Regions from separate parts of the Embleya sp. NPDC025285 genome, predicted to be linked through region 1. Evidence: riboswitches for the same ligand, from Rfam matches in the RefSeq annotation. Region 1 holds a riboswitch; the other holds the start of a gene.
The links. Region 1 has a riboswitch for glycine ahead of gcvT (glycine cleavage system aminomethyltransferase GcvT). Riboswitches for the same ligand answer to the same signal wherever they lie in the genome.

Region 1 (6,413 bases):
GGGTTGGAGCCCGCGTCGTGGCGCCGTGTTCGGGGGCCGGCGAGGGTGGCGGTGGGTCAGGTGTGATCGATCAGGGTCGCGGCGGCGCGGGCGATGGCGGAGTCGAGTGGGGCGAGCGGGGTGGGGATCGGGTTCTCGGTCGGGGCGATGTACCAGACCAGCGGGCCGCTCTCGCCGCGCGCGGGCGGGAAGGTGACCCAGGCGCCCAGGCCGTGTCGGCTCGGGCCGCGCTGGTCGCGCAGGCGCGTGCGGGCCGGGGAGGTGACCGGGACCAGGAAGCCCATCTTGGCGCAGCGCCGGTCGTGGATCACCGGGCCGACCCGAACTCCCGCCGCGCGCAACTGCTTCACCGCCTCGCGCCCCAGCCGCGCGTCGACCTCGATCACGTCGAAGGTCTGGCCGGCGGCGACCAGGCGTGGAGCGTACGGGTTGCCGGTCGGGTCGGACGAGTGGTTCGGCGAGTCGTTCATGGGACTGCACCTTCATCGGGTCGTGGCGGACCCCCGCGGCTCCATCCCAACGCGCCGAACCCGATCACGCGGGCCACACTCACGAGTTGATGCGGTTCCGTCACCTGTTCGGCCCACCCGCGGCCGAAACCGCGCAACCGGACGCGGGAAGCGGTTGGGTGAACGGCCGCGGGGCCGGCAGGGGATCGCCCTGCCGGCCCCGCGGCCGTGCTCGTGAACCTGACGCCGTGAGGTCGTGGGTCAGAGGTTCGGGTACAGCGGGTGCTTCTTCGCCAGGGCCGTGACGCGCGTGGCCAGGGCCGCCCTGCGGGCGTCGTCGAAGCCGGGGAGGAGGGCCTCGGCGATGATGTCGGAGACCTCCTCGAAGTCCGCCTTGTCGAAGCCGCGGGTGGCCAGCGCCGGCGTGCCGATCCGCAGACCGGAGGTGACCATCGCCGGGCGCGGGTCGAACGGGACCGCGTTGCGGTTGACCGTGATGCCGATCTCGTGCAGTCGGTCCTCGCCCTGCTGACCGTTGAGCTCCGAGTCGCGCAGGTCGACCAGGACCAGGTGCACGTCGGTGCCGCCGGTGAGCACGGTGATGCCCGCGTCGGTGACGTCCTTGCGGGTGAGCCGGTCGGCGAGGATGGCCGAGCCCTCCAGGGTGCGCCGCTGGCGGTCCTTGAAGTCGTCGGAGGCGGCGACCTTGAAGGCCACCGCCTTGGCCGCGATCACGTGCTCCAGGGGGCCGCCCTGCTGGCCCGGGAAGACCGCAGAGTTGATCTTCTTGGCGTACTCCGCCTTGGACAGGATGACGCCGCCGCGCGGGCCGCCCAAGGTCTTGTGCGTCGTGGTGGTGACCACGTCCGCGTAGGGCACGGGGCTGGGGTGCAGACCCGCGGCGACCAGGCCCGCGAAGTGCGCCATGTCCACCATGAGGTAGGCACCGACCTCGTCGGCGATCCGGCGGAACTCGGCGAAGTCGAGCTGCCGCGGGTAGGCCGACCAGCCCGCGATGATCATCTTCGGCCGGTGCTCCTTGGCCAGGCGCTCGACCTCCTCCATGTCGACCCGGTGGGCCTTCTCGTCGACGTGGTAGGCGACCACGTTGTAGAGCTTGCCGGAGAAGTTGATCCGCATGCCGTGGGTGAGGTGGCCGCCGTGGGCCAGGTCCAGGCCCAGGATCGTGTCGCCGGGGGTGAGCAGCGCGAACATCGCGGCGGCGTTCGCGGACGCGCCCGAGTGCGGCTGCACGTTGGCGGCCTCGGCGCCGAAGAGCTCCTTGACCCGGTCGATGGCGAGCTGCTCGACGACGTCGACGTGCTCGCAGCCGCCGTAGTAGCGCCGGCCGGGGTAGCCCTCGGCGTACTTGTTGGTCAGGACGGAACCCTGCGCCTCCAGCACCGCCACGGGGGCGAAGTTCTCGGAGGCGATCATCTCCAGGGTGTTCTGCTGGCGGTGCAGCTCGTCGGTGACGGCGGCGGCGACCTGCGGGTCCACCTCGCTCAGCGGACGGTCCAGGATCGTCACGGTTGTCAGCTCCTCGATCGGGTCGATCTCGATCATTCGCCGCAGAACGCGGCGTATTCGTCGGCCGACAGCAGGCCCTCGGCCTCGCCGTCGATGCGCACCTTGAACAACCAGCCCGTCCCGAAGGGGTCGGAGTTCACGAGGGCGGGGTCCTCGGCGACCGCGTCGTTGATCTCGACGACCTCGCCGGAGACCGGCGCGTACATGTCGCTGACCGACTTCGTGGACTCCAACTCGCCACACGGCTCACCGGCGACGACCGCTTGGCCGACCTCGGGAAGCTGGACGAACACCACGTCGCCGAGCGCGTCGGCCGCGTGCTGGGTGATGCCGACGAGGGCGGGGGAGGCCGCCTCGTCGAGCCACTCGTGTTCCTTGCTGTAGCGCAGGTGCTGGGGTGCGTGCACGGGTCCATTCTCCATTCGAATGCGGAGGGTCTGTCCCTCAGGTGTTTTTGTGATGGTTTGTTCCGGTCGGCGGGTCGGCCGACCTCAGCCCCGCTTGTAGAACGGCAGTGCGACCACCTCGACCGGCTCGGCCTTGCCGCGGATGTCCACGGCCAGGCGTGTGCCCGGTTCGGCCCGGTCCGTGCTCACGTACGCCATCGCGATCGGCACGCCGAGCGTGGGCGAGGGTGCGCCGGAGGTGACCTCGCCGACCTTCTCGCCGGTCTCCGCGTCCACCACCGGGTAGCCCGCACGCGGGACCCGCTTGCCCGGCGAGGTGAGACCGACCAGCGTGCGGCGCACGTCCTCCTGCGCGGCGGCCAGCGCGTCGCGCCCGACGAAGTCCTCGGGCTTGTCCAGCCGGACCACCCGGCCCAGGTTGGCCTCGTACGGGGTGGTGTCCCGGGTCAACTCGTGGCCGTACAGCGGCATGCCCGCCTCCAGGCGCAGCGTGTCGCGGCAGGACAGGCCGGCCGGCACCAGGCCGTGCGGCTTGCCGGCGGTCAGCAGGGCCTCCCACAGCGCGACCGCGTCGCCGGGCGCGGCGAACAGCTCGAAGCCGTCCTCGCCGGTGTAGCCGGTGCGCGCGAGCAGTACGGGCACGCCGGCGACCTCGGTGCGCAGGATCGCGTAGTACTTGAGCGCGGGCAGGTCGGCGTCGGTGAGCGAGCCGACGATCGCGGTCGACGTGGGGCCCTGCACGGCGAGCAGCGTGTACTCCTCGGACGCGTCGCGCACGGTGGCGTCGAACTTCTCCGAGCGGTACGCCAGGCTGCCCGCGACCACGTCGGCGTTGGACGCGTTGGCCACCACCACGAAGTGCTCGTCGCCCAGCCGGTAGACGATCAGGTCGTCGACGATGCCGCCCTCTTCGGTGCAGATCATCGTGTACCGGGCGCGGTCGATCCCGATCTTCGACACGAAACCGACCAGGGCGTGGTCGAGCGCGCGGGCGGCGTCCGGGCCGGTGACCTCGATCTCGCCCATGTGGGTGAGGTCGAACAGACCGGCCGTGGTGCGCACCGCGGTGTGCTCGTCGCGCTCGCTCCCGTACCGGAGCGGCATCCGCCAACCGGCGAAGTCGGTCATCGTGGCCCCGAGCGCGTCGTGCACGGCGTCGAGCGGGGTCCGGCGGTCGGTGGTCATGCGAAGGCTCCTTCGAGGGGGCGCCGGCGGGAACACGCCAAGGGCGCGGGCCGGTCGCGGGCATGGCGAACGGCCGCGCGCTCGGCCGGCGCGGAAGGTGACGGGTACTGCGGCGAATACGACAACAAAGGGGGCTCCCTGCCACGGCTTTCAGCCCTTTTCGACCAGAGTCGGTCGAAAAGTGGGGTGCCCTCCCCTTCTGTCATCGGAACCTGAGAGCTTCATCGCGTCGAACTCGCGATTTGCACCGTGGGTGAACCACACCTGCGGTGTGGTTGCTTTCCAGAAGTGCCTGACCCATGCGGTATCGGTGCCTGAGAGATTCCGGGGAGGAGTTGCTCCTTCGGCGCCCCGCTCGTGGGCGAGGACTCTTCCGCGTGGGGTCGACGGCCGTTATGAGGTTGTGCCCGGCATGCTAGCGCGTGACGTCAATCCCCCGCCGGGACCGGGACCTCGCCGGGACCGGGCCCCGCGGAGTCCGAGGGATCACCGGGACGCGCGCGCACCCATGGGTGCGACACCATGCGCAGGGCATGACGGTTGTGACAAGGGGAGGACTCGTGGAGACGGACTCGGCGGGGGCGCATACCGGCGCCGCGACGGGCGGCGTGTTGACCCCCCGGTCCGTGCACGACCTCCGGGAGGAGCGTGATCGGGCGGGGGAGGGGATCGGCGACCGGATCGTGGACGTCCTGGCCTATCCGGCATCGTGCGTGCTCGTGGTCACCGGCCTGCCGGGAGCCGGCAAGAGCACGCTGCTCGCGCGCGTGGTCACGCCCGGGGCCGGGGTCGCCGTCCTGGACGCCGATCTGGTCCGGGCCCGCTGGGCGGTACGGGCGGGGCGGATCCCCTACCGGATCTACCGGCCGCTGGTGCGGCTCTCCCACTACGGCGAGGTGGCCCGGGCACTGCGCGGCCCCGGTGCGGTGGTCGTGCACGACAGCGGCCGCAACCCGATCCTGCGCCGGGTGCTGGTGCTCGCGGCCCGTCGGCGCGGCAGCTCCGCGCACGCGCTGCTCCTGGACGTGACCGCCCGACAGGCGCTTTCCGGCCAGCGCGAACGCGGGCGCGGGGTGTCCACACCGGTGTTCGCCCGACACCACCGCGAATGGCGCGAGTTGCTCGGCCGGCTGTCGCCGTGGCTGGACGCGGGACCCACCCTGGCTTCGGCTCCGGGCGGCTTCACCTCGTGCGTGCTGCTCGACCGATCGGCCGCCGGGCACCTGGGCCGGATCGTTTTCGCAGACCCCGTACCGGGACAGTCCCGGCGACGGCAATCGGGCGAGAAGTAAACTGCGGCGGACACCAGAGGAGCACCACCATGCCGTTCCCGGCCAATCCCGTGGAGAGCGCGCTCGTCGCGGCGATGCGCGATCCGTCCCGGGCCGAGGCCCTCTTCGAGGCTTTGGCCGAGGCGGACGTATGGGTGCCGCTGCCCGAGGGCGGCAACCCGGCCGACAGCGAACTGACCCTGCCCACCACCGAGATCGACGGCCGGCCGTACGTCCCGGTGTTCTCCTCGGAGGAGGAGTTCCGGCGGATCGCCGGACCGATGGCGTGCACCGTCGCGCCGATGCGCGAGTTCGCCCGCGGCATGCCGCCGCACGTGGGCATCGCGGTCAACCCCGGCGGCGAGGTGGGCATCCCGATCCCGCCGCCCGGCGTGCTGGAGCTGGCCCGACCGCCCGGCTCGGGCCCGCGCGGCGCGCGCGTGCGGCTGTACGAGCCGGAGCAGGAGCCGATGGACTTCCTGATCGCGGCCGCCGCCGAGTTCACCCACGTACCGGTCGTGCTCAGTGCCCGCCGCGGCCTGGGCGTGATCGAGAACGACCCGCCGTGCCTGTTCATCGGCGTCGAGTTGGACCGCTGGCAGGAGGAGGACCGACTGGCCGCGGTCGGCGCCCTGGAGCGCGCGCTCGGCCGGGCCCCGTGTCCCTGGCCGGTGAACGTGGTGCTCCTGGACGTGGCACAGGATCCTGTGGGGGACTGGATGCTGGAGCGGACCCAGCCGTTCTACCTGCGCGTCGACCAGCGCTGAGCCCGCGTCGGACAGCGCGACATCGGCACATCGGTGCATCGGTACATCGGTTCGGATTCGGGGAGGACGTCGTGAACCAGGTCGAGCAGGCCTTGAGCCAGGTGGCACCCGGGCGTTACGACGCCTACGAGCGGTTGCTCGAAGCGCTCACCGGCGCCCACGTGTGGATGTTGTTGTGGCAGGGGCAACCGGGCAGTCCGGACGCGCAGTACGGGAACATGGACGTGGCCGGGTGGCGCTACGCCCCGGCGTTCACGTCCGAGGAACAGCTGCGTCTCAGTGGCTGGGACCGCTCGTTCGAGGTCTGTCCGGTCACCGAGATCGCGTCCTCGCTGTACACCGACCGCTGGGGCCTGTGGCTGAATCCGCACGCCCAGGGCGGCGGCGTCGGCGTGCCCTATCTCGACCTGCGGCGCATCGTCGGCGGCCTGGACCGGTTGATGGCCGGACCGCTGGAGGTCGGCGAACCCACGTTGTGGGACCCGGCGTTCTACGCGCTGCTCGGCGGCCAACTGTTCCAGACCCAGGTCGTGCGCGCCGCCCACCGGGCCTGGGTGCGACCCGCGGTCGGACCCGAACGCCTCGTGATCGGGCTGCGCCTGACGGACAATCAGCCCGCCACGATGCAGCGGATGCGGGACGCGATGGCCCGCGCCTCGGCCGCGGCGCCGGCCGGACTCACTTTGTCCTCGGTCGCGTTGGACGACCCGTTCGATCCGGTGGCCGCGTGGATGCGCGACCACACGCGCCCCTTCATCGGCATCGACATGCTCGACGAGGCCGCCCGCGACACGCGGTGATCGA
Region 2 (6,413 bases), on a different contig from region 1:
TACCAGGCCGTTCGGGCCGGTGTAGAGCACCGGGAAGTGCGGTGCGAGCCGCTTGGCGATGTAGTTGGCGCCCAGTACCGCGACCTGGGTGGCCTCCTTGAGGCCCTCCGGGCCCATCAGGCGCAGGTAGGTCCACGGGATCGGCAGGATCGCCGCCGAGCCCCACGGGGCGGCGGAGATCGGCCCCACGCCGGTCTCCGGGCCCGCGGTGGGCTGGAGCGGGTGGTTGGGCAGGTACGGCGCCAGGTGCGCGCGCACCGCGACCGGCCCCACGCCCGGACCGCCGCCGCCGTGCGGGATGCAGAAGGTCTTGTGCAGGTTCAGGTGCGACACGTCCGCGCCGATCGCGCCGCCCGGCTGGGCCAGCCCGACCAGCGCGTTCAGGTTCGCGCCGTCCACGTACACCTGGCCGCCGGCCTCGTGCACCGCCGCGCACACCTGCTCGATGCCCTCCTCGAACACGCCGTGCGTGGACGGGTAGGTCACCATCAGCACGGCGAGCGTGTCCCGGTGCCGCTCGATCTTGTCGTGCAGGTCGGCCAGGTCCACGTCGCCGTTCTCGCCGGTCTTGACCACCACGACGCGCATGCCCGCCATCACCGCGCTGGCCGCGTTGGTGCCGTGCGCGGAGGAGGGGATCAGACACACGTCGCGGGCGGTGTCACCGTTGGCGTGGTGGTAGGCGCGGACCGCGAGCAGGCCCGCGAGTTCGCCCTGCGAACCGGCGTTGGGCTGGAGCGAGACCTTGGCGTAGCCGGTGATCCGGGCCAGCGAGTCGGCGAGCCCGTCGATCAGCTCCAGGTAGCCCGCGACCTGGTCGACCGGCGCGAACGGGTGCAGGTTCGCGAACTCGGGCCAGGTGATCGGCTCCATCTCGACCGTGGCGTTGAGCTTCATCGTGCACGAGCCGAGCGGGATCATCCCCCGGTCCAGCGCGTAGTCCTTGTCCGCGAGCCGCTTGAGGTAGCGCAGCATGTCGGTCTCGGAGCGGTGCGTGTGAAAGACCGGGTGGGTCAGGAACTCGGTGTCGCGCAGCAGCGCCGTCGGCAGCGCGTCGGCGGTGTCCGCGTCCAGCGCGGCCACGTCACCGGTGACCCCGAACGCGCCCCAGACCCCCTCGACATGCGCCCGCAGCGTGGTCTCGTCGCAGGTGATCGCGACGTGGTCGGCGTCCACCGGGCGCAGGTTGATCCCGGCGGCGCGGGCCGCGGCGAGCACGTCCGCCGCCCGGCCCGGCACCCGCGCGGTGATCGTGTCGAAGAAGTCGCCGTGTACGACCTCGACGCCGCCCGCGCGCAGTCCGGCCGCGAGCACGGCCGCATACCGGTGCGTGCGGCGCGCGATCGAGGTGAGCCCGTCCGGCCCGTGGTAGACCGCGTACATGCCCGCCATCACGGCCAGCAGGACCTGCGCGGTGCAGATGTTGCTGGTCGCCTTCTCCCGGCGGATGTGCTGCTCGCGGGTCTGCAGCGCGAGTCGGTAGGCGGGCGCGCCGTCGGCGTCCACGGACACCCCGACCAACCGGCCCGGCATGCTGCGGGTGAGCTTCTCGCGGACCGCCAGGTAGCCCGCGTGCGGGCCGCCGAAGGCCATCGGCACGCCGAACCGCTGGCTGGTGCCCACCGCGATGTCGGCGCCCATCGCGCCGGGCGCGCGCAGCACGGTGAGCGCGAGCAGGTCGGCGGCGACCGCCACCAGCGCGCCCTGCGCGTGCGCGGCCTCGATCACCGGGGTCAGGTCGCGGACCCGGCCGTCGGCACCGGGGTACTGCAGCAGCACGCCGAAGCAGCCGCCCTCGGGCAGCCCCCGCGCGGTGTCGGCGACCACGACCTCGATGCCCAGCGCTTCGGCGCGGGTACGCACCACCGCGATCGTCTGCGGCAGCGTGGCCGCGTCCACCACGAACACGTCGCTCTTGGCCCGCCCGGCCCGGCGGGCCAGGGTCATCGCCTCGGCGGCGGCGGTGGCCTCGTCCAGCAGCGAGGCACCCGCCACGTCCAGGCCGGTCAGGTCGGTGACCACGGTCTGGAAGTTGAGCAGCGCCTCCAGCCGGCCCTGCGAGATCTCCGGCTGGTAGGGCGTGTAGGCGGTGTACCAGGCCGGGTTCTCCAGCACGTTGCGGGTGATCACCGGCGGAGTGAAGGTGCCGTGGTAGCCGAGCCCGATCATCGAGGTCAGCACGCTGTTGCGGGAGGCCAGCTCGCGCAGCTCGGCGAGCACCTCGGCCTCGCTGCGCGCGGCGGGCAGCTCGAAGCCCTCCAGCGCGCGGATCGCGGCGGGCACCGCCGCGTCGGTCAGCTCGTCCAGGGATCCGTAGCCGATCGCGGCGAGCATCTTCGCCTGCTCGTCGGTGTCCGGACCGATGTGCCGGCCGGTGAACGGCGACGCGGCCTCCAAGCCGGTCAACGAGCCGGGGCCGGAGGGGAGTACGGCGTGAGCACGCGGGGCAGGGGTGCGCGGGGTCATCGCGAAAGGCCTCCTGGATCGCTCCTGGACGGACACGCGGGTCGCGCGTCCACCGGCCTCCCCCTCTGTCATCTGTACCTGAGAGCTTCACCGCGCCCGGGAGGACCGGTTGGACCGGTTCCCGCGGGCGCGGTTTGCACCGTCGGCGAGGATCCGACCCGGCTCGGCGAGCCATCCGCGGATCCTGCTTTCCAGAGTGCCCACGACCACGCGGTACGGGTGCCTGAGAGATTCCGGGGAGGAGTTGCTCCTTCGGCGCCTCGTGTGCACGACACGAGGACTCTCCCGCGCGAACGTAATGGGCGGCTTCAACGGTATCAGCGTGACACCCACCAGGGGCTTCGCACTAGGCGTACGTCACAGTGGTCGTGGTGTAGCCCAGGGAGCGCATCATGCCCTGGAGCATACCGGTGGTGTTCCGTTCCGCGCGCTCCACCAGTCCGGCGGTCTTCGCCGCGTCGTCGATCTTCTTGGTGGCCAGCACGTAGAGCTGCTGCTGATCGCCGGGATTACTGGAGAAGAAGTCGCCGAAGCGGTCGAACAGGCCCTTGTCCTGGGCGATCACGTGGCTGTTCTTCTGGTCGAGCGCGGCGGGCGCGAGCCGCGCGTGCGGGAGTTTGATGGTCACGCTCTTGTTGTCCGGAGAGGTCTGGATCGCGTCCTGGCCGATCCCGCCGAACTCCACGAAACCACCCACCTGGCCGACGCCGACGAACAGCGTGCGTTGGCCTCGGACCGCGTCCGGCAGGAACTTCGCGTCCTTCTCCAGGTCGACCACGACCTGGAAGGTGCCGCTGACCGCCTCGTAGCGGCTGAGATCCTGCACGGCCTTGAGCATCACCGGTCCGCTGTGGTCCTTGGTGGTCTCGCCGAACGGATTGAACTTGCCGGGCAGCAGGTTGACCAAGCCGACCAGCACCAGGGCCAGCACGATGAAGCCGACCAGGAGTGTGACCAGGAAGGCCGGCAGGCCGAGCCTGCGGCGAACCGATCGGAAGGCACCCTGCCCTCGCGCCGGCCGCTCTTTGACATCAGTCATTGTGAGGACACCCCCGAGGAGTCGTCTGCCCGGCGCCTGCCCCGGATCGCCCCGGCTATCCCCCGTCGGCGGCGGGCAGCGGAATCGGTTCCCCCGGTTGCAGCGCGGGATCGGTGATCGCGAACGTGCGCACCCGGCCCGGTTTTCCACCCGGCACCTCGAACCGCACGGTGACCCGCCCGACGCCGCTGCCCTGCACCCAGCCGGGCCCGAACTCCTCGTGCACCACGTCCTGACCGGGCGACCACGAGACCCGCTCCGGGGCGGCCGGTACCGGCACCTCCCGGTCTCCCTCCGCGCCATCCTCGTCCTGCTCGTCCGGCTCGGCGGGCTCCGGCTCGGCCGCGCCGAACAGGTCCTGCTGGGCGAAGTCGGCCAGCCCGCCGACACCCACCCCCAGCAGCCGCACGCCGCCCGTGACGTCCACCTGCGCGGCCAACCGGCGGATCGTCTCGCGCACCACCCCCGGGTCGTCGGTGGGCCCGCGCAGCGTCTCCGAGCGGGTCAGCGTGCTGAAGTCGTAGCGGCGCAGCTTGAGCACTATCGTGCGCCCGGAGCGCCCGGCGGCGCGCAGCCGCTCCACGCACCGGATCGAGAGCCGGTCCAGCTCCCGGGTGATGCGCTCGCGGTCGACCAGGTCGGTGGGGAAGGTGTCCTCCACGGACACCGATTTCGCGTCCCGGTCGGCGACCACCGGGCGCGCGTCCAGCCCGGCGGCCAGTACGTGCAGGCCGTGTCCGTGCGCCTGGCCGAGCAGCCGGACCAGTTCGCTCTCGTCGACCGCGGCCAGGTCGGCCACGGTGTCCAGGCCGGCCCGGCGCAGCACGTCGCCGGTGGCCGGGCCGACCCCGGGCAGCGCGCGCACCGGCAGCGGGTCGAGCATCGCCCGCTCGGTTCCGGGCACGACCACGCACAACCCGTCGGGCTTGTCCGCCTCGGAGGCGATCTTGGCCAGCAGCTTGGAGGTGGCCGCGCCGACCGAGCAGGTGAGCCCGGTGGCCGCGTGTATGTCCGCGCGCAGGCGTACCGCGATCTCGGTGACCCGCTCGGTGTCCAGCGTGCCGCCGTGCGGGCCCGCCTCCAGGTCGACGAACGCCTCGTCCAGGCTGAGCGGCTCCACCAGCGGCGACAGCCGGTGCAGCAGTTCCATCACGGTGTCGCTGACCTGGCGATACAGCGCGAAGCGCGGGCTGAGGAAGGCGGCGTTGGGGCAGCGCCGGCGGGCCTCGCCGATCGACATCGCCGAGCGCACGCCGAACACCCGGGCCTCGTAGGAGGCGGTGGCCACCACGCCGCGCGCGCCGATGCCGCCGACGATGACCGCCTTGCCGGCCAGGCTGGGCTTCGCGACCTGCTCCACCGACGCGTAGAACGCGTCCATGTCGAGGTGGAGGATGCCGGGGGCATGTCTCACACCGGGCAATGATGACGCACGGGTCCGACAGAACGCGCGTTCAACCGCTCAGGGCGCGTCGGATCTCGTCGCTTTCCGGGCCTTTCACCCGCGGATCCGGCTTCAGCACGATCTGCCCGGCCGCCTTGATCGCGGCGAGCGTCTCGCGACCGGTTCCGTACACGGTGGGCCCGATGTGGCCCCACGCGAAGGACTCGTCCGGGACGCCGTACGCGGATATCCCGGCGGCCCGGCACAGGCCGAGCGCACGGCGCAGATGGAAGCTCTGGGTGACCACGATGACCCGGTCGATCCCGTAGACGCGTTTGGCGCGGATGCAGGACTCCCAGGTGGAGAATCCCGATTCGTCGGTCACGATCCGGTGCTGCGGGATTCCCCGGTCCGCGAGGTAGCGCCGCATCACCCTGGTCTCGTCGTAGCGGTTGTCCCCGCCGTCACCGCTGACCAGGATCACCCGGGTCTTGCCGGCCCGGTACAACGCGAGCGCGACGTCGAGCCGGCGGGCCAGCAGATCGGACGGCCGGTCCCCGTGCACGCCCGCGCCGAGCACCATCGTGACGTCCTCGTGCGGCACGTCGGCCACCGTGCGGACCCGGTTCCCGGCGTACAGATGCAGCCCCGTGATCGGGGTCAGCCCGGCGACGGCGAGCAGGACGGCGGCCTGATAGCCGCGCCGTTGGGCCCGCCGCGAGCGCGGCAGGGTCGGCCGACGAAGGATCACGTCCATGGGGACGTCCTGCCCGGCGAACCGGTTCCCACCCTCCCCCGGGCGGCTCAGACCGCTTTGTCCCTGCGTCTGCGTGCCAGTTCGTCACCCGGATGAACCTGCGTGATCGGTTCTCCCGTGCCGGTGTGCTCGCCCTGGAGCTGCGCGAGCGAGCCCTCCACCTCGCGCCACACCGCCCCCACGGCGATCCCGAAGACCCCCTGACCACCCTGGACCAGGTCGATCACCTCGTCGTACGACGTGCACTCGTACACGCTGGCACCGTCGCTCATCAGGGTCATCCCGGCCAGGTCGCCGATTCCGCGTCCGCGCAGGTGGGCCACCGCGATCCGGATGTTCTGCAGCGAGACACCGGTGTCCAGGAGCCGCTTGACGATCTTCAGCACCAGGATGTCGCGGAAGCCGTACAACCGCTGCGTGCCCGAGCCGTGGGCCGGGCGGACCGTGGGCTCGACCAGGCCGGTGCGGGCCCAGTAGTCGAGTTGGCGATAGGTGATGCCGGCCGCCGCGCACGCCGTCGGGCCCCGGTAACCGACGTCCTCCGACGGGGTGCCGGGCGGCGTGACGTCCTGCCGCCGGGGGCCCGCACCGGGGTCGGTCGCCGGCAGAGGACGTGCCGTGCGGGCGCGTTCCGCCGCCGTGATGTCGCCGGTGCTGCTCACGCCGACCTCCCTTTCGTCTCCCCACGCCCGAGTACGGCGCGGAGAGTCTCTTTCAGTCCCGGGCCGCAGGCGGCGAGGTGCAACGCGCAGGGGTCATCCCGGAAC

Region 2: it holds a riboswitch for glycine, as region 1 does, so the genes downstream of both, gcvP (aminomethyl-transferring glycine dehydrogenase) here and gcvT (glycine cleavage system aminomethyltransferase GcvT) in region 1, are expected to answer to the same signal.

The regions. Positions count from the first base shown of each region.
Region 1 is NZ_JBVHLU010000121.1:5,474-11,886, forward strand. Features, by position in the region: gene ACZ4FV_RS44850 (bifunctional DNA primase/polymerase) at 57-470, opposite strand; gene glyA (serine hydroxymethyltransferase) at 711-2,015, opposite strand; gene gcvH (glycine cleavage system protein GcvH) at 2,012-2,386, opposite strand; gene gcvT (glycine cleavage system aminomethyltransferase GcvT) at 2,471-3,571, opposite strand; glycine riboswitch at 3,761-3,863, opposite strand; glycine riboswitch at 3,864-3,957, opposite strand; gene ACZ4FV_RS44870 (AAA family ATPase) at 4,132-4,863, shown strand; gene ACZ4FV_RS44875 (enhanced serine sensitivity protein SseB) at 4,893-5,609, shown strand; gene ACZ4FV_RS44880 (enhanced serine sensitivity protein SseB C-terminal domain-containing protein) at 5,681-6,409, shown strand.
Region 2 is NZ_JBVHLU010000025.1:112,061-118,473, forward strand. Features, by position in the region: gene gcvP (aminomethyl-transferring glycine dehydrogenase) at 1-2,466, opposite strand, end outside; glycine riboswitch at 2,528-2,665, opposite strand; glycine riboswitch at 2,668-2,764, opposite strand; gene ACZ4FV_RS19210 (DUF4230 domain-containing protein) at 2,813-3,505, opposite strand; gene ACZ4FV_RS19215 (DNA polymerase IV) at 3,561-4,919, opposite strand; gene ACZ4FV_RS19220 (SanA/YdcF family protein) at 4,960-5,646, opposite strand; gene ACZ4FV_RS19225 (MerR family transcriptional regulator) at 5,694-6,308, opposite strand.